2 regions of the Streptomyces sp. SAS_281 genome follow, and region 2 is predicted to be linked to the other one. Evidence: riboswitches for the same ligand, from Rfam matches in the RefSeq annotation. Region 2 holds a riboswitch; the other holds the start of a gene.

Region 1 (15,169 bases), on a different contig from region 2:
GGGTGTGTATCTGACGCTGTTCTTCCACCCGAGCATGAACGAGGTCGTTTACCACGGCCCGTACGAGCCCATGCAGGGCATCCGGATGTCGGAGGCGTACGCCTCGACGCTGGACATCAGCTTCGACGTCCGCGGTGGTCTGCTGGTCCGGCAGATCCACCACTGGGCCGCGGTCATCTTCCTGGCCGGCATGTTCGTGCACATGATGCGCGTCTTCTTCACCGGCGCGTACCGCAAGCCGCGCGAGATCAACTGGCTGTTCGGCTTCCTGCTGTTCGTCCTCGGCATGTTCACCGGTTTCACCGGTTACTCGCTGCCGGACGACCTGCTCTCCGGTACGGGTGTCCGCTTCACCCAGGGCGCGATCCTGTCGACGCCGATCGTGGGTACGTACATCTCGATGTTCCTGTTCGGCGGGGAGTTCCCCGGCGGCGACATCATCGCGAGGTTCTACTCGATCCACATCCTGCTGCTGCCGGGCATCATGCTCGGGCTCGTGGTCGGCCACCTGATCCTGGTCTTCTACCACAAGCACACCCAGTTCGCGGGTCCCGGCAAGACGAACAAGAACGTCGTCGGCATGCCGCTGCTGCCGGTGTACATGGCGAAGGCCGGCGGGTTCTTCTTCCTGGTCTTCGGCTTCATCGCGATCATCGCGGCGATCGCCTCCATCAACCCGATCTGGGCGATCGGCCCGTACCGTCCCGACCAGGTGTCCACGGGCGCCCAGCCGGACTGGTACATGGGCTTCGCGGAGGGCTTCGTCCGTGTGATGCCGGGCTGGGAGATCAACCTCTGGGGCCACACGCTGGTCCTGGGTGTCTTCATCCCGCTGGTCCTCTTCGGTGTGGTGCTCGGTGCGCTGGCCCTGTGGCCGTTCATCGAGTCCTGGATCACCGGCGACAAGCGCGAGCACCACATCCTGGACAAGCCGCGCAACGCGCCGACCCGGACGGCCCTCGGTGTCGCCTGGGTGACGATCTACTTCGTCATGCTGATCGGCGGCGGCAACGACATCTGGGCGACGCACTTCAGCCTCTCGCTCAACTCGATCAGCTGGTTCGTCCGTATCGCCTTCTTCGTCGGCCCGGTCATCGCGTTCGTCGCGACCCGCCGGATCTGCCTCGGCCTCCAGCGCCGCGACAAGGAGAAGGTGCTGCACGGCCGCGAGTCGGGTCTCATCAAGCGCCTGCCGCACGGTGAGTTCGTCGAGGTCCACGAGCCGCTGTCGCCGGAGGCCCGGTACAAGCTCACCGCGCACGAGCAGTACAAGCCGCTCGAGATCGGCCCGACGGTCGACGAGAACGGCGTGGAGCGCAAGGTCTCCGCGATCACCAAGGTCCGGGCGCGGCTCAGCAAGAGCCTGTACGGCGAGGACAACCAGATCGCCAAGCCCACCACCGAGGAGTACAAGGAGATCACCAGCGGCCACGGCCACCACTGATCACCCGTTCTGACCGCCACGGCGAGAGCCCCGTCCATCCGCTGGACGGGGCTCTTTGCCGTCCCCGGGGGCTCGATAGGGTGGAGCCCTTCCTTATCGGCTGTGGACCCCAGGAGCGGACCATGAACGTTGTGACCCCGGACGGCGGCGACAGCGTGGCGGCCTTCTCCTGGCCCAGCGTGCTGATCCCCCTGCTGCGCGGCGAGGACCTGAGCGCCGACGCCACCGCGTGGGCCATGGACCGCGTCATGAGCGGCGAGGCCACCGACGCGCAGATCGCCGGTTTCGCGGTGGCCCTGCGCGCCAAGGGCGAGACCGTCACGGAGGTCTCCGGCCTGGTGCGTGCGATGTACGAGCACGCCACGACCATCGACGTGCCCGGCCGGACCGTCGACATCGTCGGCACCGGCGGCGACATGGCCAAGACGGTCAACATCTCCACCATGTCCGCCATCGTGATCGCGGGGACCGGCGCCAAGGTCGTCAAGCACGGCAGCCGCTCCGCCTCGTCGGCCAGCGGCTCGTCCGACGTGCTCGGGAAGCTCGGCGTCAACCTGGAGTTGTCCCCGCGGCGCGTCGTGGAGGTGGCCGAGGAGGCGGGCATCACCTTCTGCTTCGCGGTGAAGTTCCACCCCGCCCTGCGCCACGCGGCCAAGGCCCGTGCGGAGCTGGGCGCGCCCACCACGTTCAACATCCTCGGGCCGCTCACCAACCCGGCCCGGGTGCGTTCCCAGGCGATCGGGGTGGCCGACCTGCGCATGGCCCCCATCGTCGCGGGCGTGCTCGCCGAGCGCGGCAACTCCGCCCTGGTGTTCCGGGGCGACGACGGCCTGGACGAGCTGACCACCACGGCGACCTCACGGGTCTGGGTGGCCCGGGACGGCGTGGTCCGCGAGGAGTCCTTCGACCCGCGCGACGTGGGCGTCGACCTGGTCCCGGTGGAGGCGTTGCGCGGCGCCGACGCCTCGTACAACGCGGATGTGGCGCGCCGGCTGCTGGCCGGGGAGACCGGGCCGGTACGGGACGCGGTGCTGCTCAACTCGGCGGCGGCGCTGGTCGCGCTGGACCCGGGAGAGGGGTCGCTCACCGAGCAGATCCGGGCCGGTATGGCGAAGGCCGCCGAGTCCATCGACTCGGGTGAGGCCGGGCGGGTGCTGGAGAGATGGGTCGTCGCCAGCAACGCGTGAGCGCGGCGATGTGAGCGGGGCGCGGTCCGGATCGCGGACTGCGCCTTGCGCGTTCCCGTACGTATGGCAAGATGCTGCGCAGGTCATGAGTGACAGCGACTACGGCCCCGGCCCGCTGTCCGGCAACCCTCCGTCCGTGGCGGGGTGCCCCGGGTGAAGACCGGGCCGCAGGCAGCGAGGTCTGTGGCAAGCGCGGACCCCTCGACGTCGCGTGACGTCCACCCGTGGGGTCCTTGGTCCTCAGGGAGCCTCTTGTGAGCAAGCGAATGCGTTAGGGCCCGAGGCCCTTCTCCGCACACCCCTCTTCTCTTTCACTCCGTGCTGCCGCGTATCCGCCGGCGCGCGGAATTCGCCTGCCTGTTACGGGAGTTCGCCATGTCTGTCTACACCGCTGCCGCCGACCAGTCGCTTTGTGCCCCGCTGCCGGTTCTGGGCGAGGATGTCCTCGTCCCGCTGGTCACCGGCGGCGAGGTCGGCTACGCCGCGCTGGACTACGCCGCGAGCGCCCCGGCGCTGAAGCGGGTCTGGGACGACGTGGCCGCGTACGCCCCGTACTACGGCAGCGTGCACCGGGGCGCCGGGTACCTCTCGCAGCTGTCCACGGACCTCTTCGAGTCCAGCCGGGCCACCGTGGCGGAGTTCCTGGGCTGCCGTCCCGAGGACCAGGTGGTCTTCACCCGGTCCACGACGGACTCGCTGAACCTGCTGGCCGCCGCGCTGCCCGCCGACTGCCAGGTCTTCGTCTTCGAGACCGAGCACCACGCCTCGCTGCTGCCCTGGCGCGACGCCCACGTCACCTACCTGAACGCCCCGCGCACCCCCGCCCAGGCCGTCGCCACCCTGGAGCGGGCCCTCTCCGACCGGGAGCCCTACGGCCCCGCGCTGGTCTGCGTCACCGGCGCCTCCAACGTCACCGGCGAGCTCTGGCCCGCTCGGGAGCTGGCCGCCGCCGCCCACGCGCACGGTGCCCGGATCGTCCTGGACGCCGCCCAGCTCGCCCCGCACCACCCGGTGGACATCGCCGAGCTGGACGTGGACTGGGTCGCCTTCTCCGGGCACAAGCTGTACGCGCCGTTCGGCTCGGGCGTCCTGGCCGGCCGGGCCGACTGGCTGCGCGACGCGGAGCCGTACCTGGCCGGCGGCGGAGCGTCGCGCACGGTGGCCCGGCGCGCGGACGGCGGCGTGGACGTCGAGTGGCACACCACCGCGGCCCGCCACGAGGCCGGCTCGCCCAACGTCATCGGCGTCCACTCCATCGCCTCCGCCTGCAAGGCGCTCACCGAGGCCGGGTTCGACCGGCTGGTCGCCCGCGAGCAGCGCCTCGTCCGCGAGGTCCTGACGGGGCTCGCCGAGGTCCCCGAGGTCAAGGTGCTCTCGCTGTTCGGCGACGACGCGCCGCGGGTCGGCGTGATCTCGTTCGTGGTGGAGGGCTGGAACAGCTCCCACTTCGCCGCCGCCCTGTCCGCCGAGTACGGCATCGGGGTGCGCGACGGTCTGTTCTGCGCCCACCCGCTCGTGCGCACCCTGCTCGGCAGCGACCCGGGCGAGGCGGGGGAGTGCGGCGCGCCGGAGGCCCGGCCCGGCGAGAGGTCCCTGAACGCGATCCGGGTCAGCTTCGGCGCCGGGACCCCGGACGAGCACGTCGAGCGCTTCCTGCGCGCGGTCCGGGAGCTGGTGAGCGACGGGGCGCGCTGGAAGTACCGCACCGAGGACGGCCGTTGCGTGCCGGACCGGGGCGCCGCCCAGCTCTGAGGACCGGGCGGCCCTACGCGTCCAGGCCGATGGAGAACGCGGCCTCCAGGTCGTGCTGCGAGTACGTGCGGAAGGCGACGTGGGTGTCGGTCCCCTCGACGCCCTGGATCTTGCTGATCCGGCCGGGGATGACCTCGGCGAGGTCGTCGTGCTTGGCCACCCGGACCATGGCGATCAGGTCGTAGGTGCCGGTGACCGAGAAGACCTCGCTGACGCTGTCCAGCGCGGCGATGGCCTCGGCGATCTCGGGAATCCGGTCCACGCTGGTTTTGATGAGCACGATCGCGGTGATCACGGCTGTGTTTCTCCCTCGGTGGCCGTGGCTGGAGACTTCACTCTAGCGTTACGCCCATAACGCACCCAGGCGTAGAGGAACCCGGTCGCGAAGCCCACCACGTGCGCCAGGTACGCCACACCCGGGCCGCTTCCCGCGCCCTCGGCGGCCAGCCACTGGAGTACGAACCAGAAGATCAGCACCACCCACGCCGGGAAGCGCAGCGGCAGGAACAGCAGGAACGGGAAGACGCTGGTCACCCGGGCCCGGGGGAAGAGGTAGAGGAACGCCCCGAGCACCGCCGAGATCGCCCCGGACGCCCCGACGAGCGTCTGGTCGGACGTGGCGTGCGCGGCGGCGTACGCGAGCAGCGCGAGGTAGCCGCAGCCGAGGTAGAACAGGGCGAACTCGGTGTGCCCCATGCGCTCCTCGGCCATCGCGCCGAACACGTACAGGAACAGCATGTTGCCCAGCAGGTGCAGCCAGCTGCCGTGCACGAAGAGCGCGGTGAACGGGGTGAGCAGGGCGGGCGCCGAGCCGTCCCACAGCTCGCTCGGGATCACCCCCCACCGTTCGAAGTAGCCCGCCTGCGCGGCGAGCAGCGCGTCGGCACCGCCGCGCACCGGGACGAAGCCGGAGAGCGGGCTGATCACGAAGACCGCGCAGCACAGGGCGATGAGGGCGTACGTCACCGGTGGCCCGCCCGAAGTGGCCGCGCGCAGGAGCCTGCCCGCAACGGCCCGCCGATCGATCATGGACAGAGCATGACGCAAACGGAGCGAACGGGACAGACCGCCTCGCCGTGCCGGCGGTAAGCGCCGAGGCCGTAGGGTGACAGGTGGACATCCGCAGTTCGACGGCGCACCGCGAGACCCTTGTCCGGCAGCTCACGGCTCGACGAAAGAGGACGCACGATGACGACCGTTCCCCAGCCGACCGACACCACTCGCTGGCGCTGCACGCTCTGCGGGAACCTCACGCGCTTCGACGTGACGCGGTCCTCGAAGGTCGTGGAGTACGTGCACCTCGACCTGGCCGGTGAGTCGAGCGTCGAGGAACGCGAGGTGGTCAGTGAGACCATCGAGTCGGTCCGTTGTCGTTGGTGCAACGCGGTGGACCAGATCGAGCTCGTCGACAGGCCGGGTGCCGACTCCTGAGGGGGCCGGGCGGAGACAACACAATGGGGTGACGGATGGTGGAGCAGCCCGAGGGCGGCGCCGCGTCGGCCGACGGGGCCGATGACGCCGTGGAGGCGCTCGACCGCCCGCTGCCCGAAGGGGTACGGCGCCGGGTCGTCGCGCTGGTGTCCGACGCGTTCGGCGGGCTCACGGTCGCCGAACTGCCCGCCCAGCTGAGGCAGTACGCCCGTTTCACGGCGTCGCGCCGCGCCAAGTTCGCCGGGAACGCCATGGCGGCCGCCGTGGCGAACGACGAACGGTTCCGCCACCGCATCGGTGACCGGCTCAGGGAGGCCCAGCCGGAGCTGGCGGGTGCCGTGGAGTCCGGCGCGCCGCCCGCCGCAGCCGACCCGGTGGACGTGGCGGCGGCGGCGTACGTCCTGCGCCCCGAGGGCTGGGTGAAGCTGGTCGCTGCGGCCGGCGAGGAGGTCCAGCGCGCCGACGCCGAGCGGGCCGGCGAGGAGAGCCGGCGCGAAGTGGCGCGGCTGCGCGAGGAGCTGGCCGAGGCCAGGGCCCAGACGAAGAGCGAGACGGAACGGCTCCGCGCCGAACTGGACGCCGCCCGCAAGGAGGCGGACTCCCTCCAGCGCAAACTGCGCAGCGCGCTCAGCGAGGTCAAGCGCGGTGAGGCGGCGCTGCGCAGGTCCAAGGCCGAGACCGAGACCGTACGCGCCGAGGCGGCCGCCCAGGTGTCCGCCGCGGAGAGCGAGACCCGGCGGCTGAGGGCGCGGCTCGGGGAGGCGGAGGCGTCCGTCGAGGCCGGCCGCCGGGCGGCCCGGGAAGGGCGCTCCGTCGAGGACATGCGGCTGCGGCTGCTGCTGGACACGGTGCTCGAAGCGGCCGGCGGGCTGCGGCGGGAACTGGCGCTGCCGCCCTCGTCGATGCGGCCGGCGGACAGTGTGGACGCGGTGGAGCCCGGCCGGATGTCGCCCAAGGACATCGCGGCCAGGGCCCTTTCGGAGACCGACCCGGCACTGCTCGACCAGCTCCTGGAGCTGCCGCAGGCCCACCTGATCGTGGACGGCTACAACGTCACCAAGACGGGTTATCCGCAGATGCCGTTGGAGAAGCAGCGGCTGCGGCTGCTCGGCGGGCTCTCGGTCCTCGCGGCGCGCACGGGTGCCGAGGTGACGTGTGTGTTCGACGGGGCGGAACTGGCCGCCCCGGTGCTGCTGGCGCCGCCGCGCGGGGTGCGGGTGCTGTTCAGCAAGCCGGGGGTCACCGCCGACGAGCTGATCCGTCAACTGGCGCGCGCGGAGCCGCCGGGACGGCCCGTGGTGGTGGTCTCCACCGACCGCGAGGTGGCCGACGGAGTGGCGAAGGCGGGGGCCAGACCCGTTGCGTCCGCCTTGCTCCTGAAGCGGCTTTCGCGGGTTTAGCGCCTCTTGCGGGGAGTTCGCCCGAGATCAGGGAACGGTCCGTCAAGTCGTCGCTACACGCCGTGGGGTGCGGGCAAAGAAGTGCCGTGTGTGACGAGATTTTTCCTGCGAGGATTTGAACTGATCACAAGATGGTCACTAGGGTCGGGCCTCGAACCTTCGCGCGGTCGATCACCCATCCGGGGTGGCGGCGAAGGAACCGCCGAGTCCGTGATGTGCACGGAGCCGGGGATCTCTCCTCCCCCCACAGATCCGGTAGGCGGCTCGAGGAAGAAGGAGCTCGCCTTCGTGGCGTCCCACCGTCGTCCCAAGCAGCCGAGCCGCACTCGTGTGACCGTGCTCACCGCGACCGCAGCCGCGGCCGTCGCCCTGTCCTCCCAGGCCGCTCACGCCGACCCCAAGCCGACCAAGAACGAGGTCAAGGCGAAGGTCGACGATCTCTACCACCAGGCCGGAGCGGCCACCGAGCAGTACAACGGGGCCAAGGAGAAGCAGGAGAAGCTCGAGAAGCAGATCAGCGCGATCCAGGACAAGGTGGCCCGCGGCCAGGGGGAGCTGAACCAGCTCCGTACCGGCCTCGGTTCCCTCGCCGCCGCGCAGTACCGCTCCGGAGGTATCGACCCCTCCGTCCAGCTCTTCCTCTCCTCCGACCCGGACAGCTTCCTGGACCAGGCGTCCGCGCTCGACCAGCTGACGGCCAAGCAGACCGAGGCCCTGTCGAAGGTCCAGGAGAAGCAGCGGGCCCTCGCGCAGCAGCGCAAGGAGGCCCAGGACAAGCTCAGCGACCTCGCCTCCGTCCGCAAGACGCTCGGCGAGAAGAAGAAGAAGCAGCAGGAGAAGCTGGCCGAGGCGCGCCGCCTCCTCAACACCCTCACCGAGGCCGAGCAGGCGAAGATCCGGCAGGACGAGGCCCGCGCCAGCCGTGACGCGGGCGCCCGCGTCGACCTGGGCAACGAGGCCCCCGCGTCCGGCCTCGGCGCCGCCGCCCTCAACGCCGCCGCCACCCGCATCGGGAAGCCCTACGTCCCCTCGGCCACCGGCCCCAACTCCTTCGACTGCTCGGGCCTGACCATGTGGGCCTACGCCCAGGCCGGCGTCAACATCACCCGCACCACGTACACCCAGGTCAACCAGGGCCACCGGATCGGCGTCAGCCAGCTGGCCCCCGGCGACCTGGTCTTCTTCAACGGCAACGAGCACGTGGGCCTCTACGCGGGCGGCGGCCAGGTCCTGCACGCCCCGTACCCCGGCGCCTACGTGCGCTACGAGTCGATGAGCACCATCGGCAGCATCTACGCCGCCGTGCGCATCTGAACCGCGCCCGAACGGGCGAATTTCCGCGCCCCGTACTGACGCCCGCCCCGCCGGAGACCACAGGTCACCGGCGGGGCGTCACTGTGTGTGGCCCCCACCGGTCCGGCGTGTCTTTGTCCGCTCCGTGATCACGCGGCTACTGTCTGCCTGCTGTCGCGGCTCCCGTACGTCGGTCCGCCCACCCGGGCGGCAGGGCCGCGCGCGTCTGTGTCCAGCGGAAGGGAGTGCGGCGTCCTGTGGGGTCCCATCGCCGTTCCACACAGCCCGGTACCGGCCGCGGTGCCCGGGCCACCGTCCTGACGGCGGCGGCCGCGACCGCGGCCCCGACACTCGGCGCCGCCACCGCGAACGCCGAGCCGCACGACACCCCGCAGTCCGCCGGGGCCCGCGTCGACCACCTGTACGCCGAGGCCGAGCGCGCCACCGAGCAGTACAACAGGGCCGGCGAGGACGTGACCCGGCTGCGCGGCGAGGTGAGCCGGGCCCAGGACCGGGCCGCGCGGGGCCAGGAACGCATCAACCGGATGCGCGAGGAGCTGGGCTCCGCGGCCCGGGCGGAGTACCGGGCGGGCGGCATCGACCCCGCGCTGGCCCTGCTGCTCACCTCGGACCCGGACAGCTACCTCGACCGGGCCGCCGCCGTCACCATGGCCGACGCCCACCGGGCCACCGCCCTCGCCGAACTGCGCAAGGCCCAGCGGGCGCTCGCCCAGGTCCGGACCGAGGCCGCCCGCTCGCTGGCCGGCCTGGAGCGCGGCCGGGAGGCCGTCAGCCGCCACAAGCGGACCGTCGAACGCAAGCTCGCCCGGGCCAGGCAGCTGCTGAGGTCGCTGCCGGCCTCCGAGCGGGCCGCCCTGGCCCGCGCCTCGCGCGACGGACGCGACCCGGGCGCCGGGCTGCTGGCCGGGCTCCCGGCGGGTTCCTCCCGCGCTGCCGCGGCCGTCCTGGCGGCACAGCAGGCGCTCGGCCGGCCCTACGTGTGGGGCGCCAGCGGGCCCTCCGGGTTCGACTGCTCCGGGCTGATGCAGTGGGCCTGGGCCCAGGCCGGGGTGAGCCTGCCCCGGACCTCGCAGGCCCAGCGGTACGCGGGGCACATGGTGCCGCTGTCCGAGGCCCGCCCCGGGGACCTCGTCGCCTACCGGGCGGACGCCAGCCACATCGCCATGTACGTCGGGAACGGCCAGGTCATCCATGCTCCGTACCCGGGCGCCCCGGTCCGCTACGACCCCGTCGGCATGATGCCCGTCTCCTCGGTCACCCGGGTCTGACCGCGGCGACAGCCCGTACGCTCGTCATGTGGTCGAACGGGTGCGCAGGCGAGGCGGGCGGCGGGCGGCGGGTGCCCTGCTCGCCGCGCTGCTGTGCGCCGCCGGCTGCTCCGCCCCGGCCGACCGGGCGCCCGACAGCACCTCCCGGGGCGTCCGCGCCACCCTGGACCGGCGCGCCGCCGCCGTGCTCCGCCACGACCCGGCCGCCTACGCCGCCGCCGTCGCCCCGGACGCCACCGCGCTGCGCACCGCCCAGCGCCGGGAGCTCGCCCGGCTGGCGGACGTGCCGCTCGGCTCCTGGGCGTACCGGCTGACGCGTCTCACCCGGCACGGGGCGGACCGGGTCACCGCCGACGTCACGCTCGGCTACCGGATCGCGGGCTACGACAGCGCCCCGGTCTCCGTCGACCGGGTGGTGGACCTGGCCCGCGACCCGGCGGACGGCCGCTGGTACGTCACCGCGGACCGGGCCGCCGACGGCAGCGCCGGGCAGCTGTGGGAGCAGGGCGACGTCGAGGTGGTGCGCGGAAGGCACAGCCTGGTCCTGGGCGTCGGACGCTCCCGGGACGAGCTGGACGCGATCGCGGCGACGGCGGACGAGGCGGTGCCCGCGGTCTCCGCCGCCTGGCCGGAGCGGTGGGCGGGGCGCGTGGTGGTGCTGGTGCCGGACAGCGTGACGGAGATGGGCCGGCTGCTCGGGTCGCCCGCCTCGAACTACAAGGGCATAGCGGCCGTCACCACCGGCGAGACCGGCACCACCGGGAAGGCCCCAGCCGACCGGGTGATCGTCAACCCGGAGGCGTACGCCCTGCTCGGCGGCTTCGGGCAGCGCGTCGTCCTCACCCACGAGACCGCCCACGTGGCCACCCGCAGGCAGACCTCGCCGGCCACCCCGACCTGGCTCTCCGAGGGCTTCGCGGACTGGGCGGCCTACCGGGACCGGGACCGGACCGCCGAGGAGATCGCCCCCGAGCTGGCCGACGCCGTCCGGGCCGGTGACGTGCCGGCCGGGCTGCCCGAGGACGAGGACTTCGCCTTCGCGGGGGACGCGGACCGGCTGGCGAAGGCGTACGAGGGCGGCTGGCTGGCCTGCGAGCTGATCGCCGCCCGCTGGGGCGAGGACAAGCTGTTCGCCTTCTACCGGGCCGTCGGTGCCCACCACGGGCGCGACGGGGCGGTCGAGGACGCCCTGCACGAGGTGCTGGGCACGACTCCGCAGGACTTCACGGCGCGCTGGCGGGTGTATCTGCGCGACCGGCTCGACTGAGCACGGCCTCCGCCGCCTCCGGTACCGGCTCGCGCCCCGGGGCCCGTACGACCGTGTCCCGCCACAGCCGCAGGGCCGCCAGCACGCACGCGGCGACCAGCAGCCCGTTGCGCAGGAACATCAGCGTCAGGCCCTGCGCGTCGCTCGACACCACATGGACGAAGCCGATCGGGAACTCCAGCTGCGTCACGCCCGTGGCCGCCACCACCAGCAGGGCCGGCCACCCCATCCGGCTCTCCCGCAGCACCAGGCACACCGCCGCGAGGCCCACCAGCCACAGCATGTACTGCGGGCTGATGACCCGGCTCGTCGTGGTGAACAGCAGCACCGCCGTGAACGCCGCGTCCGCCGGCGTACTCACCCCGAACGTCCGCGCCCGCAGCCGCCACACCAGCAGCCAGCCGAACGCGGCCACGCTCAGCCCCAGCGCCAGCGTGCTCACCAGCGGCACGTGCGGCCCCAGGAACTCCAGCGAGCCGTAGTGCAGCTCCACCCGGCCCTCCCAGCCGAACTGCCGCCACACATGGAAGACCAGCGCCCCCAGCGACTCGACCTCGGTGCCCCGGTCCCGCTGGAAGCCGAGGAACGCCAGCGCCCCCGGCGCCGCCGCCACACACGCCAGCAGCAGCCCGGCCGCCACCGCCGCCGCCGTCGACCACGCCAGCCGGGTGGCGCGCCCCCGGGCCGTCCCGGCCAGCAGCAGCGCCGGCCACACCTTCAGCAGCGCCCCGAACGCGGCCAGCGCCCCCAGCACCCGGGGGTGCCGCAGCCCGGCCAGCAGCGCCGCCACCGCCACGGCCGTCACCATCACGTCGTACCGGGCGTAGGCGGTCGTGCCGAGCAGCGGCACGCCCGCCACCCACACCCACACCCCGGCCGCCCGGCGGCCCGGACCGTCGCTCGCGCGCAGCAGCATCCCCAGGACGAGCGCGTCGCACAGGAACGCCAGCACGAAGAAGGCGGTGGCGTAGTCCAGGAACGGCAGCAGGCCGGGGGAGAGGACCGCCAGCGCCGCCACCGGCGGGTACTGCCAGGTGACGTCGGACTGCGGGTAGGTGCCGGAGCGCAGCACCTCGGACCAGCCGTGGTAGATCACCGACACGTCGCTCGTCACGTCGAGCCCGGGCGGGGTGACCACCTTGGTCACCCAGAGCAGCAGCACCGCCCTGGTGAGCGCCCACACCGCGAAGGCCGCCGGACGCGTGCCGCTGGAACCCGTCATGACCTGCCCTCACCCGTCCTGTGCACCGTACGAAACAGCCATGATGCCCGTACGCCCTGTGCGCGGGCCATCAGGCACGGCCGCCGGGGCCCGGTACTGTCGGCGGCGATGGACAAGACCTTGATCGTGACCAACGACTTCCCGCCCCGCCCGGGAGGCATCCAGGCGTTCCTGCACAACATGGCGCTGCGGCTCGACCCCGACCGGGTCGTCGTCTACGCCTCCACCTGGAAGCGCGGGGCCGAGGGTGCGGCCGCCACCGCCGCCTTCGACGCCGAGCAGCCGTTCACCGTCGTCCGCGACCGAACGACGATGCTGCTGCCGACCCCGCGCGTGACCCGGCGGGCCACGGAGCTGCTGCGCGCGCACGGCTGCTCGTCCGTCTGGTTCGGCGCCGCCGCTCCGCTCGGCCTGATGGGCCCGGCGCTGCGCGAGGCGGGCGCCCGCCGCCTCGTCGCCACGACGCACGGCCACGAGGCGGCCTGGGCGCAGCTGCCCGCGTCCCGGCAGCTGCTGCGCCGGATCGGCGAGGGCACCGACACGCTGACCTACCTCGGCGAGTACACCCGCTCCCGGATCGCCGCGGCGCTCAGCCCGGCAGCCGCCCGCCGCATGGTGCAGCTGCCGCCCGGGGTGGACGAGAAGACGTTCCACCCGGACTCCGGCGGCGGCGGGGTCCGGGCCCGGCTCGGGCTCACCGAACGCCCGGTCGTGGTCTGCGTGTCCCGGCTGGTGCCCCGCAAGGGCCAGGACACCCTGATCCTCGCGATGCCCGCGATCCTGGCCGCCCAGCCCGACGCGGTCCTGCTGGTCGTGGGCGGCGGGCCCTACGAGGACGAGCTGCGCAAGCTCGCCGCGCGCACCGGGGTGGCGGACTCCGTGCGGTTCACCGGTGCGGTGCCCTGGTCGGAGCTGCCCGCGCACTACGGGGCCGGGGACGTCTTCGCGATGCCCTGCCGGACCCGGCGCGGCGGCCTCGACGTGGAGGGCCTGGGCATCGTCTACCTGGAGGCGTCCGCGACCGGGCTGCCGGTGGTGGCCGGTGACTCCGGCGGCGCCCCGGACGCGGTGCTCGACGGCGAGACCGGCTGGGTCGTGCGCGGCGGCGAGCCCGGCGAGGCGGCGGAGCGGATCACCGCGCTGCTGGGCGACGCGGAGCTGCGGCGGCGCATGGGGGAGCGGGGCCGGGCCTGGGTCGAGGAGAAGTGGCGCTGGGACCTGCTCGCGGAGCGGCTGCGGGAACTGCTCTGATACGTGGGCGGGGGGGGCCGCACCGGTGTGGTGCGGGCCCCCTCGCCCACGTGAGGCTCACGAGCGGTAGATCGACTCCACCTCGTCCGCGAAGTCCTTCGCCACCACGTTCCGCTTCAGCTTCAGCGAGGGCGTGATGTGGCCCGCCTCCTCGGTGAACTGGGCGCCCAGAACGCGGAACTTGCGGACGGACTCGGCCTTGGAGACCGCCGCATTGCCGTCGTCCACCGCGCGCTGCACCTCGGCCAGCAGCTCCGGGTCGTCGCGCAGCGTCAGCGCGGTCGAGCCGGCCGGCTTGCCGTGCTCCTCGGCCCAGCGGCCCAGGAACTCCTCGTCCAGCGTCACCAGCGCGCCCACGAAGGGCCGCCCGTCGCCGACCACCATGCACTCCGCCACCAGGGCGTGGCCGCGGATGCGGTCCTCGATGACGGCGGGGGCGACGTTCTTGCCGCCGGCCGTGACGATGATCTCCTTCTTGCGGCCGGTGATCGCGAGGTAGCCGTCCTCGTCCAGCGTGCCGATGTCCCCGGTGTGGAACCAGCCGTCCGCCAGCGCCTCGGCCGTCGCCGCCTCGTTGTTCCAGTAGCCGGAGAACAGGTGCTCGCCGTGGAGCAGCACCTCGCCGTCGTCCGCGATGCGCACCACGGAACCGGGCAGCGGCTGGCCGACGGTGCCGATCTTCTGCCGGTCCCACGGGTTGAAGGCGGTGGCCGCGCAGGACTCGGTCAGGCCGTAGCCCTCCAGGACGGTGAAGCCGATGCCCCGGTAGAAGTGGCCCAGGCGCTCGCCGAGCGGGGCGCCGCCGGAGATGGCGTGCTCGCCGCGCCCGCCGAGCACCGCGCGCAGCTTGCCGTAGACCAGGCGGTCGAAGACCTTGTGACGGAACTTCAGGCCCAGCGAGGGGCCCTGCGGGGTGCCCAGCGCGCGGCTGTAGGCGATGGCCGTGTCGGCGGCCTTGTCGAAGATCTTGCCCTTGCCGTCGGCCTGCGCCTTGGCGCGCGCCGCGTTGTACACCTTCTCGAAGACGCGCGGAACGCCGAGGATCAGCGTCGGGCGGAACGCGGCCAGCTCGTCGGTGAGGTTCTTGATGTCCGGGACGCAGCCGAGCTTGATCGGTGCCATCACCGAGGCGACCTCGACCAGCCGCCCGAAGACGTGGGCGGCGGGCAGGAAGAGCAGGACGGAGCACTCGCCGGTACGGAAGAGGGGCTTGAGCCGTTCCACCACGTTGCCGCACTCCGCGAAGAAGCTGCGGTGCGTCAGCACGCAGCCCTTGGGGCGGCCCGTGGTGCCCGAGGTGTAGACGATGGTGGCCGGGTCGTCCGCCCGGGCCGCCGCGCTGCGCAGGTCCACGGTCTCCTCGGAGACCCCTTCGCCCTCGGCCCGGAGCGTGTCGACGGCGCCCTGCTCGATCTGCCAGACGTGCCGCAGGCCGGGGAGCCGGTCGCGCACGGAGGCGACGGCGGCGGCGTGCGTGTCGCTCTCCACCAGGACCGCGACGGCCCCCGAGTCGCCGAGGATCCACTGCACCTGCTCGGGCGAGCTGGTCTCGTACACCGGCACGGTGACCGCGCCCGCGCTCCAGATCGCGAAGTCCAGCAGCACCCACTCGTACCGGGTGCGCGACATCAGG
Region 2 (15,169 bases):
GTGTTCCTCGATGGCGACGCGCGGCAGCAGCTCCTCGTACGCCGTGCGGTCGAAGTCGCCCGCGGTGGGGGCCAGCACGGTCGCCGTCGACAGTGCCACCGCCCGGCGCAGCCGGTCCGGCCAGCTCAGGGACTCCACGAGCCCGGACAGCAGCCCGGCCACGGCGGAGTCGCCCGCTCCGGTCGGGTTGCCCTTGACGGGGGCGGGCGGCGAGGCCCGCCAGACGCCGTCCGGGGTGACGGCGAGCATGCCGTCCGGGCCGAGTGAGGCGATGACGCCGTGGGCGCCGCGGCGACGGGCGTCGCGGGTGGCGCGCAGGGGCTCGCGGGAGCCGGTGAGCTGGGCGAGCTCGTCGGCGTTCGGCTTGATCAGGTCGGGGCGGGCGGCGATGCCCCGGCGCAGCGGCTCGCCGCTGGTGTCCAGGAGGACGGGGACGCCGGCGGTGCGGGCGAGCCGGACGAGTTCGCCGTACGCGCCGACGTGGATGCCGGGCGGGAGGCTGCCGCACAGGGCGACGGCGTCGGCGGTCTTCAGCAGACCGGCGTACGCGTCGAGGAAGGCGGCCCATTCTCCGGCGGTGACGTGCGGTCCCGCCTCGTTGAACTGGGTGGTGTCGCCGGTGGCCGCGTCGGCCACGGCGAGGGTGCGGCGGGTGTCGCCGGAGACGGGGACGAGCGCGTCGGTGAGGGTGGCGCTCTGCCGGGGGAGCGCGGCGAGCAGGTCGCGCAGGACGGTCCCGGTGGCGCCGCCGGCGAAGCCGGTGACGACGGTGTCGTGGCCGAGGGCGGTGAGCACGCGGGCGACGTTGAGGCCCTTGCCGCCGGGGCGCTCGGAGAGGTCGGTGACCCGGTGGCTGGAGTGCGGTACGAGGGCGGGGACGGAGTAGGTGAGGTCGAGTGCCGTGTTCAGCGTGACCGTGAGGATCACCGCGGCCGCCCTTTCGCGTTCGGTCCGTGCTGCGCGCTGATTCCTTGCCGGAACGCGCTTTCCGTGCTGGTTTCCCAGGCGATCATGCCAAAGAGCTGGCGGTCGGCCCAGACCCCGGGGCCAACCGCCGTCTCTTCGTTACGTGTCTTCCGGGCGGGTCAGCGCGTCGCGGCCTCGGGGCGGACGATCCACTCGCCCTTGCGCATGACGCCCTTGAGCCGGAAGTCCTCGTCCAGGACGACCAGGTCCGCGTCCTTGCCGGGCTCCAGCGAGCCGACCTTGTCGTAGACGCCGAGGAGCCGTGCCGGGTTGGCGGAGATGGACGTGACCACGTCCTCGACGGGGATGCGGTCGATGGTCACGGCACGGTGGAAAGCGGTGTCCAGGGTGAGGGTGGAGCCGGCGATGGAGTTGCCCTCGACCAGCCGGGCGACGCCGTTCTCGACGTTCACGGCGAGCGGGCCGAGCTGGTAGCGGCCGTCGCCGAAGCCGGCCGCGTCCATGGCGTCGGTGATGAGGGCGACGCGGTCGGCGCCCGCGTGGTGGTAGGCCAGTCCGAGCGCGGCCGGGTGCAGGTGCGTGCCGTCGTTGATCAGCTCGACGGTGATCCGCTCGTCCTCCAGGAGCGCGGTGATCGGGCCGGGCGCGCGGTGCCCGATGCCGGGCATCGCGTTGTAGAGGTGCGTGGCGACGGTGGCGCCGGCGTCGATCGCCTCGACGGTCTGCTCGTACGTGGCGTCGGTGTGGCCGATGGCCGCGATGACGCCGTGCTCGGCGAGCAGCCGTACGGACTCGATGCCGCCGGGCAGCTCGGTGGCGAGGGTGAACATCTTCGCGGTGCCGCGCGCGGCGTCCATCAGCTTGCGGACCTCGGCCGGGTCCGGGTGGCGCAGCAGGACCTCGCTGTGGGCGCCCTTGCGGCAGGGGGAGATGAAGGGGCCCTCGAAGTGGATGCCGGCGAGGTCGCCCTGTTCGACCAGTTCCGAGAGGATGCCGGCGCGCTCGGCGAGGAAGTCCATCTCGCCGGTGACCGTGGAGGCGACGAGGGTGGTGGTGCCGTGCTCGCGGTGGGTGCGGACGCCGGTCAGGACCTCGTCCACGGTGCCGGAGGTGAAGGACGCGCCGCCGCCGCCGTGGTTGTGCATGTCCACGAAGCCGGGGACGATCCAGTGGCCGGAGAGGTCCAGGACCGGGGCGTTCTCAGCCCCGGTGCGGGAGATGCGGGTGCCCTCGACGGTCACCCGGCCGTCCTCGACGGTGCCGGTGGGCAGCACCACCCGGGCCCCTGCGAGAACGGTGCTGTCTGCGCGTCCGGCCATCAGGCGGATACCTCCGTGGAGAGTAGATCCCAGGCGAGCAGCCCTGCGCCCAGGCATCCGGCGGTGTCCCCGAGGGCCGCCGGGACGATGTGGGGCAGCTTCTGGAACGTGACGCGTTCCTCGACAGCCGCACGGAGTGGTGTGAACAAGGTTTCCCCGGCCTCGGCGAGCCCGCCACCGATGATGAGGGTGCGCGGGTCCAGCAGGGTGAGCGCGGTGACGAGTCCGGCGGCGAGCGCGTCGACGGCGTTCCGCCAGACCTCGTCGGCCTTCGGGTCGCCGGATTCGACGGCCTTGGCGCAGTCGGCGGCGTCCGCCTCCGGGTCGCCGGACGCGGCCGCCCAGGCGCGGCTGACGGCGGAGGCGGAGGCCAGGGTCTCCAGGCAGCCGCGCTGACCGCAGCCGCAGTCCGGGCCGTCCGGCCGGATCACGATGTGGCCGATCTCGCCCGCGCAGCCGTGGGCGCCCTCCTCGATCGCGCCGGCGATGCCGATGGCTCCGGCGATTCCGGTGCCGAGCGGGATGAAGAGGAAGCGGTCGGCGCCCTGGCCGGCGCCGATCCTGCCCTCGGCGAGCCCGCCGGTGCGGACGTCGTGGCCGAGCGCCACGGGCACCCCGCCGAGCCGTTCGCCGAGCAGCTGCCGCATGGGCACGTCGCGCCAGCCCAGGTTCGCCGAGTAGACGGCGATCCCCTTCTCCGCGTCGACGATGCCGGGCACGGCGACACCGGCCGCGACGGCGCTCTCGCCGAAGTGCTCCTCGCCGTATGCGCGCAGGTCGGCGGCGAAGGCGAGGATCGACTCCACGACGGCGTCGGGGCCGCGCTCTCTGCCGGTCGCGCGCCGTGCCTCGTGGAGCAGGGCGCCGTCGGCCCCGACCAGTGCGGCCTTCATTCCGGTGCCGCCCACATCGAGGGCGATGACGTGTTTCACGGGAAACAGTTTCGCCCGAGCGACCCCAAAAGGTCTAGTCCACTAGTGCTGTTTGTTGCGCACCCATACAAAATCCCGGTACCGGTTACGGGGAACGGCCCGGTTTGTCGAGAAGGCTGCCCGATCCCGGGCCGGCGTCTGCCCGATCCGGCCCGGTGTCTGCCCGGTTCCGGCTCGATCGGGTCCCGGTTCCGGTCCCGGGAGGGCCTACTCCGGCAGGATCACGCTGCGTGAGAGGTTCCGGGGGCGGTCGGGGTCGTACCCCTTCGACTCGGCCAGGACCACCGCGAGCCGCTGCGCGCGGATCAGGTCGGCCATCGGGTCCGCCGCCCCGTTGGCGACGAGCGTCCCGCCGACCGACGCGACCTCGCCGGCCAGCCCCTCGGGCAGGGCGCCGAAGACCCAGGCCACCCGGTTCGGACCGGTGATCGCGATCGGGCCGTGGCGGTACTCCATCGCCGGGTACGACTCGGTCCAGGCGCCGGCCGCCTCGCGCATCTTCAGCCCGGCCTCCTGGGCGAGGCCGTAGGTCCAGCCGCGCCCCAGGAACGTCCACTGCTCGGCCGCGACCACCGCCTCGTCCAGCGGCTCGGTCACCGCCAGCTCCGCGTCGACCGCCGCCTCGGCGACCGTCTTCACGCCGGCCGGAAGCGGACCGGCCGCCTCCAGGCCCGCCCGCAGGAAGGCGAGCGCGGTCGTCGCGAACCGGGTCTGGACCACTGACTCCTCGTCCGCCCAGTCCAGCACCGCGACCGCGTCGGCGGCCGCCATGACGGGCGTCTCCGGGTCGCCGGTCAGCGCGACGGTCGCGGTTCTTCCGCGCAGCTCGCGCAGGAGGGCCAGCACCTCGCTCGTCGTGCCGGAGCGGGTGATCGCGACCACCCGGTCGTACGGCCGTCCCACCGGGAACTCCGAGGAGGCGTACGCGTCCGTCTCGCCCTGCCCGGCGGCCTCCCGCAGGGCCGCGTACGCGATGGCCATGAACCACGAGGTGCCGCAGCCCGTGACGGCGACGCGCTCGCCCGGCTTCGGCAGTCCCTCGAACTCCGCGCCCGCCTGTGCGGCGCGCCGCCAGCAGCTGGGCTGGGTGGCAATCTCAGATGCGGTACGCGACATGCGGAGCGGCTCCTCGTGCTGGGCGGGTCGGGCGCGACGGGGTGGGCTGGTACGGGAACTGACGTGCCGTCGGTTGAAGGTCTGGACCAATAAGGCCCTTACGTCGAGACCTACTTAGCAGTCGCCACAGGTCCCGTGCAATGCTGCTGCGTTGTGGAAGCGAGACCTCCGTGGTGTAGACCTCTATGCCGGTGGCGGGCAAAATCGCAGCTCACCCGGAGCGCCCCGCACAGACGCGGTAGCCGCGGGCAGTGCGATCGACGAGGATGGACAGAGCTGTGCAGCGGCGTTACTTGGGACTGACGGCGGCTGTCGCCGTACTGGGGATGACGGCGACGCTGTCGGGCTGCGGCGCGGACGGCGGCTCCGGCGATGTGACGCTGAAGCTGGTCGCGGCCGACTACGGCACGAGCGAGGCGAACAAGTCCGACAAGTACTGGGACGGCATCGCCCGCAGCTTCGAGGCGTCCCACCCCGGCATCAAGGTCGAGGTGACCGTCCTGCCCTGGACCGACGTCGACCGCGAGGTCGCCAAGATGGTCAAGGACGGCAAGGCCCCCGACATCGCGCAGATCGGCGCCTACGCGGACTACGCGAAGGCCGGGAAGCTCTACTCCGCCGACGACATGCTGAGCATCCCGACCCAGGCCAACTTCCTGCCGAAGCTGATCGAGGCGGGGCAGGTCAACCGCATCCAGTACGGGCTGCCGTTCGTCGCCTCCACCCGGCTGCTCTTCTACAACAAGAAGCTCTTCTCGCAGGCCGGCCTCGACGCCCCCAAGACCTGGAGCGACATAGCCGGCGACGCCGCCGCGCTCAAGCAGCGCGGGGTGTCCTACCCCTTCGCGCTGCCGCTCGGTCCGGAGGAGTCCCAGGCCGAGACCCTGATGTGGATGCTCAGCGGGGGCGGCGGCTACACCGACGAGGTCGGCTCGTACGACATCGCCTCCGACGAGAACGCCAAGACGTTCGACTGGCTGAAGTCGAACCTCGTGGACAAGGGCCTCGTCGGCCCGGTCGCCCCCGGCGAGCTGAACCGCGCGAAGGCGTTCGAGGAGTTCTCGAAGGGGAAGGTCGGCATGCTCAACGGCCACCCCACGCTGATGGACGAGGCGCAGAAGCAGGGCGTCGCGGTCGGCATGGTCCCGCTGCCCGGCGAGCACGGCCCCACCGCGGGGTCGATGGGCGTCGCCGACTGGATCATGGGCTTCAAGCAGAACGACCACCGGGTCGAGATCGGCAAGTTCTTCGACTTCCTGTTCACCGACAAGAACGTGATCGAGTTCGCCGACATGTACGACATGCTGCCGGTCACCGGCAGCGCGTCCGCGGCCATGGAGGACGACGCCAAGTACAAGCCGCTGCACCAGTTCCTGGCGGCGCTGCCGGAGTCGGAGTTCTACCCGTTCGGCAAGACGTCCTGGGCGGCGGCGAGCGAGTCGATCAAGGAGAACATCGGCAAGGCGGTGCAGCCGGGGGCGAACCCGGAGAGTGTGCTGGACCGGATATCGCGGGACGCCACGCAGGCGGAGGCGGCGGAGTAGCCTCCGCGTTCCGCGGGGGCGGGTCGCGCCATATATTGGCTGATATGACCGCCCACCCCCCGAACGGCCCTGCCGAGTCCGCGCCGCTGTCCGACCGCGATCGCGCGGTGCTGGCGGTGGAGCGGCAGTCGTGGGCGGGGGCGGGGGCGAAGGAGCGGGCGATCCGGGAGCGGCTCGGGCTGTCGCCCACTCGGTACTACCAACTGCTGAACGCGTTGCTGGACGACCGGCGGGCGTTGGAGGAGGACCCGGTGACGGTGAATCGCCTTCGGCGCGTGCGGGAGGCTCGGCGGGGGAGGCGGTAGGGGCGCGAGCGGGCGCGGTACGCCTGCGGCGGGCCTGTTCCCCACCCCGCCCCTTCCCGGCACCGGGGCGCTGCCCCGGGCCCCGCTGCTCAGACGCCGCAGGGGCTTGGTTTCGGGGCGCTGCCCCGGGCCCCGCTGCTCAGACGCCGCAGGGGCTTGATCTGCCTCCCCGCATCGGGGACGCGCGGCGATACGCTCAGGCACATGGGCACCCCACAGACAATCGCAGGCCGCACCGGTCTGGACGCCATCCTCGCCCGACCGGCCGAGGCCCTCGTCGCGCTCGACTTCGACGGGACGCTGGCGGACATCGTGCCGGACCCGGAGCAGGCGCGGGCGCACCCCGGAGCCGTGGCGGCGCTCGCCGCCCTCGCGCCGAAGGTCGCGTCCGTGGCCGTGATCACCGGCCGCCCCGCCGACGTCGCCGTGCGGTACGCCGGGGTCGCCGGGGTCGAAGGGCTCGACCACCTCGTCGTGCTCGGGCACTACGGGGCCGAGCGCTGGGACGCCGTGACCGGGACCGTGCACGCCCCCGCCCCGCACCCGGGTGTCGACGCCGTGCGCGCGGAACTCCCCGGCGTGCTGGCGGAGTCCGGCCTCCGGGACGAGACCTGGACCGAGGACAAGGGCCGCGCCCTCGCCGTGCACACGCGGCGCGCCGCCGACCCGCAGGCCGCGTTCGACGCGCTGCGCGGGCCCCTCGGCGCGCTGGCCGCGCTGCACGGGCTGATCGTCGAACCGGGGCGGCTGGTCCTGGAGCTGCGGCCGCCGGGCATGGACAAGGGCGTCGCGCTCACCGAGTACGTGCGCGAGATCGGCGCCACGTCCGTGCTGTACGCGGGCGACGACCTGGGCGACCTCGCCGCGTACGCGGCCGTGGAGAATCTGCGCACGGACGAGGCGGACCCCGTGCCCGGGCTGCTCATCTGCAGCGGGAGCGCCGAGGTGCCGGAGCTCGCCGAGCGCGCCGACCTGGCCCTGCCCGGGCCCGGCGCGGTCGTGGAGTACCTGCGGGAACTCGCCGACCGGCTCGCCTAACCGCGGCGCAGCGCCTCCAGCTGGTCCAGGAACCACTGCTGCGGCGGCAGCGCGGTGGCCGCCTCGGCCAGGCGCTCCGTGCGGGCGGCCCGTACGTCGTCCGGGAGCGTCAGCGCCTCGTGCAGTGCGTCGGCCGTGGCGGAGACGTCGTACGGGTTGACCGTGAAGGCGTGCTCGCCCAGCTCCTCGTACGCGCCGGCCTCCCGCGACAGGACCAGCGCGCAGCCCTCGTCGGAGACGACCGGGACCTCCTTGGCGACCAGGTTCATACCGTCGCGGATCGGGTTGACGAGGGCGACGTCGGCCAGCCGGTAAGCGGCGAGCGAGCGGGCGAAGTCGTCCTTGACGTGCAGGACGACCGGGGTCCAGGCGGCCGTGCCGTACGTCTTGTTGATCGCGTCGGCGACCTGCTGGACCTCCGCGGTGTACTCCCGGTAGACCGCGAGGTCCTGGCGCGAGGGGTAGGCGAAGGCGACGTGCACGACGCGCTCCCGCCACTCGGGGTGTTCGTCCAGCAGGGTGCGGTAGGCGTGGAGGCCCCGGACGATGTTCTTGGACAGCTCCGTGCGGTCGACCCGGACGACGGTCTTCCGGTCGGGCCCGATCTGCTCGCGCAGGGCCGCCATCCGCTCGTCCACGTCCGCCTCGTGCGCGCGGCTCCGCAGGAATCCGGCGTCGGCGCCCAGGCCGTGGACGCCGACGCGGGTGTGGCCGGTGCCGCCGAGGAACTCCGTGCAGCAGCCGATGAAGGCGTCCGCCCAGCGGCGGGTCAGGAAGGCGGCGCGGTCGGCGCCGAGGATGCCGCGCAACAGCTGCTCGGCGATGTCGTCGGGGAGCAGCCGGAAGTAGTCGACGGGCGCCCACGGGGTGTGTGAGAAGTGGCCGATCCGCAGGTCGGGGCGGAGCTCGCGGAGCATGCCGGGGACCAGCGAGAGGTGGTAGTCCTGCACGAGGACGGCCGCTCCCTCGCCCGCCTCCTCGGCCAGCGCCTCGGCGAAGGCGCGGTTGTAGGTCTCGAAGGAGGCCCACTGCCTGCGGAACTCCGCGTCGAAGACGGGCTCGACGGGCGTCTGGTACAGCATGTGGTGGACGAACCACAGCACGGAGTTGGCGATGCCGTTGTACGCGTCGGCGTGCACCCCGGCGTCGATGTCGAGCATCCGGACGCCCGGCTCGCCGACCCCTCGGCGCACCGCCTCGCGGTCGCCGTCGCCGAGGGCGGCGCAGACCCACATCTTGTCGTCGACGGCGCTGAGGCCGGAGACGAGTCCGCCTCCGCCCCGTTTCGCTTCGAGGGTGCCGTCGTCGCCCAGGGCGTACGAGACGGGGCCGCGGTTGGACGCGACGAGGACCTGGGCAGCGGGCTGGGGGGCGTGCTCGGAGACCATGGCCGGAATCTAGCCCGAACCCGATCCGCCCAAACGTACGAAGTCGGACGGGATGGGTCGTGATCAGGCCGCGTGGCGTGCCACGTACTCCTCGATCTCGCACATGGGCGGCCTCTCCTGCGTGTCCACCGGGTAGGTGTGCGGAACGAATCCGTCCGGTCCCCGTTCGAACTGGGTCAGCGCGGGCCGCACCAGATGGCCCCGGGAGAGCCGCACCTGCGCGGTGCGGTAGATCGCGGCGGCCATCCGGCCGAGCGCCTGGCCGTCCTGGTGGCGGTGGACGCGGACGCCGACGTCCACCTGGGCGAGGGCGTCGAGGCCCACGGTGTGCAGCGCGTCCACGAGCAGGCCGAGCTCGACCCCGTAACCGACCGGGAACGGCAGCCGCTCCAGGAGCGAGCGGCGTACGGCGTACTCGCCGCCCAGCGGCTGGACGAAGCCGGCGAGGAGCGGCCAGTGCAGGTTCAGCAGGGGGCGGGCCACCAGCTCGGTGACGCGGCCGCCCTGGCCCGGCAGCTCGCCGAGCGGCCGGTCGTACATCGCCTTGACGAACTGCACCTCGGGGCGGGCGAGCAGCGGGCCGACGATGCCGGAGACGAAGTCGGCCGAGAAGTCCTTCAGGTCCGCGTCGATGAAGCACAGGATGTCGCCGCTGGTGACCAGGAGCGACCGCCACAGCACCTCGCCCTTGCCGGGGACGGCGGGGAGGCGGGGCAGGATCGCGTCGCGGTGGACGACGCGGGCGCCCGCGCGGCGGGCGACCTCGGCGGTGGCGTCCGTGGAGCCCGAATCGATCACGACCAGCTCGTCCACCAGCGGAACGCGCTCCATCAGCTCGCGCCGGATCGTCGCGACGATGTCCCCGACGGTCGCGGCCTCGTTGAGTGCCGGTAGAACGACGCTGACGCCCGTACCGTTCGCGGCGGTCCGCACACTCGCCGGCGGGTGGTCGGCGGCCGACCAGGAACGCCTGGTCAGCCAGCGTTCGACCTCTTCGAGCACGGTCGATACTCCCTGTATGTGATCCATCTCGCGGTACGGACGGCTATCTCACCCGTCCGGTCCTTCGGTTACAGTCTTGAACAACGCGGACGGCCATCGCATGCCGGGGTCGGTCCGCCGACAAACGCGCGGATCCATGATCCGTCGCCACAGCGCTCATCCAGAGGGACAGAGGGAACGGCCCGTTGAAGTCCCGGCAACCCTCCTGCCGACCGCGAGGTCAGGTGGGGAAGGTGCCAATTCCGTCTCGCGGCGAAACGCGTCGTGAGGAAGATGAGGAGAAAGGGCCTCGCCATCATGGCTGTTGAGACTGTCGCAGCGAACACCGAATCTTCCGTGGACCTCGGTCCCGCCGCGGCCCTTTCCTGCCGCGAGTGCGGTGAACGGTTCGCACTCGGTCCCATTTTCGCCTGCGCGTCCTGTTTCGGGCCGCTCGAAGTGGCGTACGACCTGCCGAGCGGCTCCCCCGACGAGCTGAAGAAGCGCATCGAGGCCGGCCCGAACAACATCTGGCGCTACGCGCCGCTGCTGCCGGTGCCCGCCGACGTGGCCGACAAGCCCAATCTCAACCCCGGCTTCACCAAGCTGGTCAAGGCCGACAACCTCGCCCGCGAGCTGGGTGTGACCGGCGGCCTGTACGTGAAGGACGACTCGGGCAACCCGACGCACTCCTTCAAGGACCGCGTCGTCGCCATCGCCGTCGAGGCCGCCCGCGCCTTCGGCTTCACCACGCTCTCCTGCTCCTCGACCGGCAACCTCGCCGGTGCGGTCGGCGCCGCCGCCTCCCGGGCGGGCCTGCGCTCCTGCGTGTTCATCCCGCACGACCTGGAGCAGGGCAAGGTCGTCATGGCCGCGGTGTACGGCGGTGAGCTGGTCGGCATCGAGGGCAACTACGACGACGTCAACCGCTTCTGCTCCGAGCTCATCGGTGACCCGCTGGGCGAGGGCTGGGGGTTCGTCAACGTCAACCTGCGTCCGTACTACGGCGAGGGCTCCAAGACGCTGGCGTACGAGATCTGCGAGCAGCTCGGCTGGCAGCTGCCCGACCAGATCGTCATCCCGATCGCGTCCGGCTCGCAGCTCACGAAGATCGACAAGGGCCTCCAGGAGCTGATCAAGCTCGGCCTGGTCGAGGACAAGCCGTACAAGATCTTCGGCGCCCAGGCCGAGGGCTGCTCCCCGGTCTCCACCGCCTTCAAGGCCGGTCACGACGTGGTCCGCCCGCAGAAGCCGAACACGATCGCCAAGTCCCTCGCGATCGGCAACCCGGCCGACGGCCCGTACGTCCTGGACATCGCCCGCCGCACCGGCGGCGCCGTCGAGGACGTGAACGACGAGCAGGTCGTGGACGCGATCAAGCTGCTGGCCCGCACCGAGGGCATCTTCGCCGAGACGGCGGGCGGGGTGACGGTCGGCGTGACGAAGAAGCTGATCGACGCCGGCCTGCTCGACCCGGCGCTCACCACCGTCGTCCTGAACACGGGTGACGGCCTCAAGACGCTGGACGCGGTGGCCGACACCTCACAGGCGACCGCCACGATCCGCCCGAGCCTGGACGCCTTCCGCGCCGCCGGACTCGCCACCAGCTGACCACCCGAGAATTCAGGAAGGCACCGCCATGAGCGTCAAGGTCCGCATCCCCACCATCCTCCGCACCTACACCGGCGGCCAGGCCGAGGTTCCGGCCGAGGGCGCGACCCTCTCCGAGGTCATCGCCTCGCTGGAGAAGGACCACCCGGGCATCGCCGCCCGCGTGCTGGACGACCAGGGCAAGCTGCGCCGCTTCGTCAACGTGTACGTCAACGACGACGACGTGCGCTTTGAAGGCGGCCTGGACGCGGCGACCCCGGACGGTGCCGGCGTCTCGATCATCCCCGCCGTGGCCGGCGGCTGCTGAGTCAACGACTCCTCTGCGTCACCGTAATTGCCCCCTCCGCGAGAGAAGCGGAGGGGGCAATTCTGCATGGTTGAGCGGGGTAGAGTGTGGGAAGTCCCCTTCGCTGCCCGTGCCCCTCGCATATGAGAATGCGCCGCGCCACGATCAGAAGCAGCCAATGTGCCCGGGCCTCTTGTTCCATAAGTCACCTTTGCCGGGCCCGACTTGCCCCGCAAGCTCATGAATTCCCCGTATTCGGGCGATCGGTGCTGCGCAGAATTGTCGTCCGATTGACCTGTCGCACAGGGCAGTTGGGCAGATACATTCAGCCGCGGTCGACGCGCTTCGGCGCACACACGTTACAGGGGAGTTAGGCATGGCTCAGGGCACCGTCAAGTGGTTCAACGCGGAGAAGGGGTACGGCTTCATCGCGGTCGACGGTGGTGCGGATGTATTCGTCCACTACAGCGCGATCCAGATGGACGGGTACCGCACCCTCGAAGAAGGTCAGCGGGTCGAGTTCGAGATCTCGCAGGGCCAGAAGGGGCCGCAGGCGGACATGGTCAAGCTCGCCGTCGGCTGAAGCGCGGCACGGCACGTCGGCCGCGACGCCACGCTCGTACGAAGGGTCCGTACCTAGGGGTACGGGCCCTTCGTCGTGCCGGGAGCGCGCCGGGGGCGGTCGGAGGTTGTCCGCACTCCGGCCGGAGGCGCTTGCGCCCTCCCGTCGCCCGACCACCACCCCTCAAGGAGCCTTGGGCGCTTGCACTCAACGGGGTCGAGTGCTAATCATTGGGCTTAGCACTCTCCAGGTGAGAGTGACAGAATTTTTGGACCGGGCCGGTGAGGCCCGCACGCCAGGCGGGGAAGGAACCGCAGGGCACGCAGGCCGTCCGTCGCGGGCGCCACTCGGTCCGGAGCAATCCACCCCTGTCCGGGAGGACCACTTCACATGGCCAAGATCATCGCGTTCGACGAGGAGGCCCGGCGCGGTCTCGAGCGCGGCATGAACCAGCTCGCCGACGCCGTCAAGGTCACCCTTGGCCCCAAGGGTCGCAACGTCGTCCTCGAGAAGAAGTGGGGCGCCCCCACGATCACCAACGATGGTGTGTCCATCGCCAAGGAGATCGAGCTGGAGGACCCGTACGAGAAGATCGGTGCGGAGCTGGTCAAGGAGGTCGCCAAGAAGACGGACGACGTCGCCGGCGACGGTACGACCACCGCCACCGTTCTCGCCCAGGCGCTCGTCCGCGAGGGTCTGCGCAACGTGGCCGCGGGTGCGAACCCGATGGCTCTCAAGCGGGGCATCGAGAAGGCCGTCGAGGCCGTCTCCGCCGCCCTCCTGGAGCAGGCCAAGGACGTGGAGACCAAGGAGCAGATCGCTTCGACCGCCTCCATCTCCGCCGCCGACACCCAGATCGGCGAGCTCATCGCCGAGGCCATGGACAAGGTCGGCAAGGAAGGCGTCATCACCGTCGAGGAGTCCCAGACCTTCGGTCTGGAGCTGGAGCTCACCGAGGGTATGCGCTTCGACAAGGGCTACATCTCGGCGTACTTCGCCACCGACATGGAGCGCATGGAGTCGTCCCTGGACGACCCGTACATCCTGATCGTGAACTCCAAGGTCAGCAACGTGAAGGACCTCCTTCCGCTGCTGGAGAAGGTCATGCAGTCCGGCAAGCCGCTGCTGATCATCGCCGAGGACGTCGAGGGCGAGGCGCTGTCGACCCTGGTCGTCAACAAGATCCGCGGCACCTTCAAGTCCGTCGCCGTCAAGGCCCCGGGCTTCGGCGACCGCCGCAAGGCCATGCTCGGTGACATCGCCATCCTCACGGGCGGCACCGTCATCTCCGAGGAGGTCGGCCTCAAGCTGGAGAACGCCGGTCTCGACCTGCTCGGCCGCGCCCGCAAGGTCGTCATCACCAAGGACGAGACGACGATCGTCGACGGCGCCGGTGACAGCGACCAGGTCCAGGGCCGCGTCAACCAGATCCGTGCCGAGATCGAGAACTCCGACTCGGACTACGACCGCGAGAAGCTCCAGGAGCGCCTGGCGAAGCTGGCCGGCGGCGTGGCCGTCATCAAGGCCGGTGCCGCCACCGAGGTCGAGCTGAAGGAGCGCAAGCACCGCATCGAGGACGCGGTGCGCAACGCCAAGGCCGCCGTCGAGGAGGGCATCGTCGCCGGTGGTGGCGTGGCTCTGCTCCAGGCTTCGGCCGTCTTCGAGAAGCTGGAGCTCTCGGGTGACGAGGCGACCGGCGCCAACGCCGTCAAGCTCGCGCTCGAGGCCCCGCTGAAGCAGATCGCCGTCAACGGTGGTCTCGAGGGTGGCGTCGTCGTGGAGAAGGTGCGCAACCTGCCGATCGGTCACGGCCTCAACGCCGCGACCGGTGAGTACGTCGACATGATCGCCGAGGGCATTCTCGACCCGGCGAAGGTCACGCGCTCCGCCCTGCAGAACGCCGCGTCGATCGCCGCGCTGTTCCTCACCACCGAGGCCGTCATCGCCGACAAGCCGGAGAAGGCCGCCGCGGCCGCTCCGGGCGGCATGCCGGGCGGTGACATGGACTTCTGATCCTGACGGGTCAGCAGTTCCAGCAGTACCAAGACGCCGGCCCCCGGGGATTCGTCCCCGGGGGCCGGCGTCGTCGTGTGTACGGGTACGGGCTCAGCCCGCGTCGAGGCCGTCCACGAGGCGGGTGAGGAAGCGGTCGAACATGGCGTCGGGGGTGACGGGCCGGCCCGCCGTCGCCAGGGCCTCGGCCAGTTCCGGATGGTCGCCGTCGGCCGCGACCTCGGCCAGGTAGAGCGCCTCGGCGGCGTTCCGGCCGGGGTCCTGGGCCGCCCGCGCCCGGCCGACCTCGTAGCCGACCTGGGCCGCCACGAACGAGGTGAGCTGGGCGAAGACCTCCAGACGGGCCGCCCCGTCGAGCCCGCTGGGCCGCAGGGCGGCCAGCGCGCGCTCCACGAAGGCGAGCGTGCGGGGACCCAGGGACCGGCGGGCCTGCACGGCGGCGGGCAGCCAGGGGTGGCGGAGCATGTTCGCGCGCTGGTGGCGGCCGATGGTCTTCAGGTCGGCGCGCCAGTCGCCGGTGAGCGGGTCCGACGTGGGCAGCTCGCCGGAGACGTGGTCGACCATCAGGTCGAGCAGCGTCTCCTTGTCAGGGGCGTAGCTGTACAGCGACATGACGCCGGCGCCCACCTCGGCGGCGACCCGCCGCATGGTGACCGCGTCGATCCCCTCGGCGTCCGCGACGGCGACGGCGGCGGCCGTGATCGCCTCGCGGCTGAACGCGGGTCGGCGCCCGCGCCGGGGCCGGTCCTGCTCCCGCCACAGCACGCGCGGATCGATGCCTCCGGCACCTTCGGTGCGGGTCACGTTGTCAGCCTCTCTCACCCGGGTCGCCTCCGCGGTCCATCCAAGCATCCAGTATTCTCGTACTTAGTACGAGAATGGAGAGCGGTGCTGCCGCGCCGCCGTATGACGTACCGATGGAGGCGAAGATGACCCGACCGACGCACGACGCCCGCCCCCGGGCCGCATGGACGCCGTCGTCCGCGAAGCCGCCGCTCGCCTCCCGGCTGATGCGCGCCTCCTGGCGCGGGCTGCCCGCCGCGCGCCACAAGGTGGGTGTGGAGCGCGGACTGACGGTTCCCGCCGCCGACGGCAGCCCGCTGGTCACCGACCACTACTTCCCGCGCGCCGAGGGCGACTTCCCCAC

What was found. Region 2 has a riboswitch for S-adenosylmethionine ahead of thrC (threonine synthase). Riboswitches for the same ligand answer to the same signal wherever they lie in the genome.
Region 1: another riboswitch for S-adenosylmethionine. It lies ahead of ACN6LM_RS23720 (aminotransferase class V-fold PLP-dependent enzyme); the one in region 2 lies ahead of thrC (threonine synthase).

Annotation. Positions count from the first base shown of each region.
Region 1 is NZ_JBMNDO010000067.1:12,478-27,646, forward strand. It holds gene qcrB (cytochrome bc1 complex cytochrome b subunit) at 1-1,444, shown strand, start outside; gene trpD (anthranilate phosphoribosyltransferase) at 1,567-2,631, shown strand; SAM riboswitch class IV at 2,713-2,830, shown strand; gene ACN6LM_RS23720 (aminotransferase class V-fold PLP-dependent enzyme) at 3,007-4,383, shown strand; gene ACN6LM_RS23725 (Lrp/AsnC ligand binding domain-containing protein) at 4,397-4,678, opposite strand; gene ACN6LM_RS23730 (rhomboid family intramembrane serine protease) at 4,675-5,412, opposite strand; gene ACN6LM_RS23735 (hypothetical protein) at 5,572-5,814, shown strand; gene ACN6LM_RS23740 (NYN domain-containing protein) at 5,853-7,214, shown strand; gene ACN6LM_RS23745 (NlpC/P60 family protein) at 7,503-8,528, shown strand; gene ACN6LM_RS23750 (NlpC/P60 family protein) at 8,765-9,796, shown strand; gene ACN6LM_RS23755 (hypothetical protein) at 9,825-11,063, shown strand; gene ACN6LM_RS23760 (glycosyltransferase 87 family protein) at 11,020-12,285, opposite strand; gene ACN6LM_RS23765 (glycosyltransferase family 4 protein) at 12,394-13,536, shown strand; gene ACN6LM_RS23770 (AMP-dependent synthetase/ligase) at 13,594-15,169, opposite strand, start outside.
Region 2 is NZ_JBMNDO010000059.1:19,212-34,380, forward strand. It holds gene ACN6LM_RS22135 (1-phosphofructokinase family hexose kinase) at 1-927, opposite strand, end outside; gene nagA (N-acetylglucosamine-6-phosphate deacetylase) at 1,086-2,246, opposite strand; gene ACN6LM_RS22145 (ROK family protein) at 2,246-3,139, opposite strand; gene ACN6LM_RS22150 (SIS domain-containing protein) at 3,386-4,294, opposite strand; gene ACN6LM_RS22155 (ABC transporter substrate-binding protein) at 4,561-5,838, shown strand; gene ACN6LM_RS22160 (DUF3263 domain-containing protein) at 5,883-6,143, shown strand; gene otsB (trehalose-phosphatase) at 6,348-7,181, shown strand; gene ACN6LM_RS22170 (alpha,alpha-trehalose-phosphate synthase (UDP-forming)) at 7,178-8,569, opposite strand; gene ACN6LM_RS22175 (glucosyl-3-phosphoglycerate synthase) at 8,633-9,571, opposite strand; SAM riboswitch class I at 9,725-9,851, shown strand; gene thrC (threonine synthase) at 9,869-11,161, shown strand; gene ACN6LM_RS22185 (MoaD/ThiS family protein) at 11,190-11,468, shown strand; gene ACN6LM_RS22190 (cold-shock protein) at 11,824-12,030, shown strand; gene groL (chaperonin GroEL) at 12,400-14,022, shown strand; gene ACN6LM_RS22200 (TetR/AcrR family transcriptional regulator C-terminal domain-containing protein) at 14,116-14,826, opposite strand; gene ACN6LM_RS22205 (CocE/NonD family hydrolase) at 14,952-15,169, shown strand, end outside.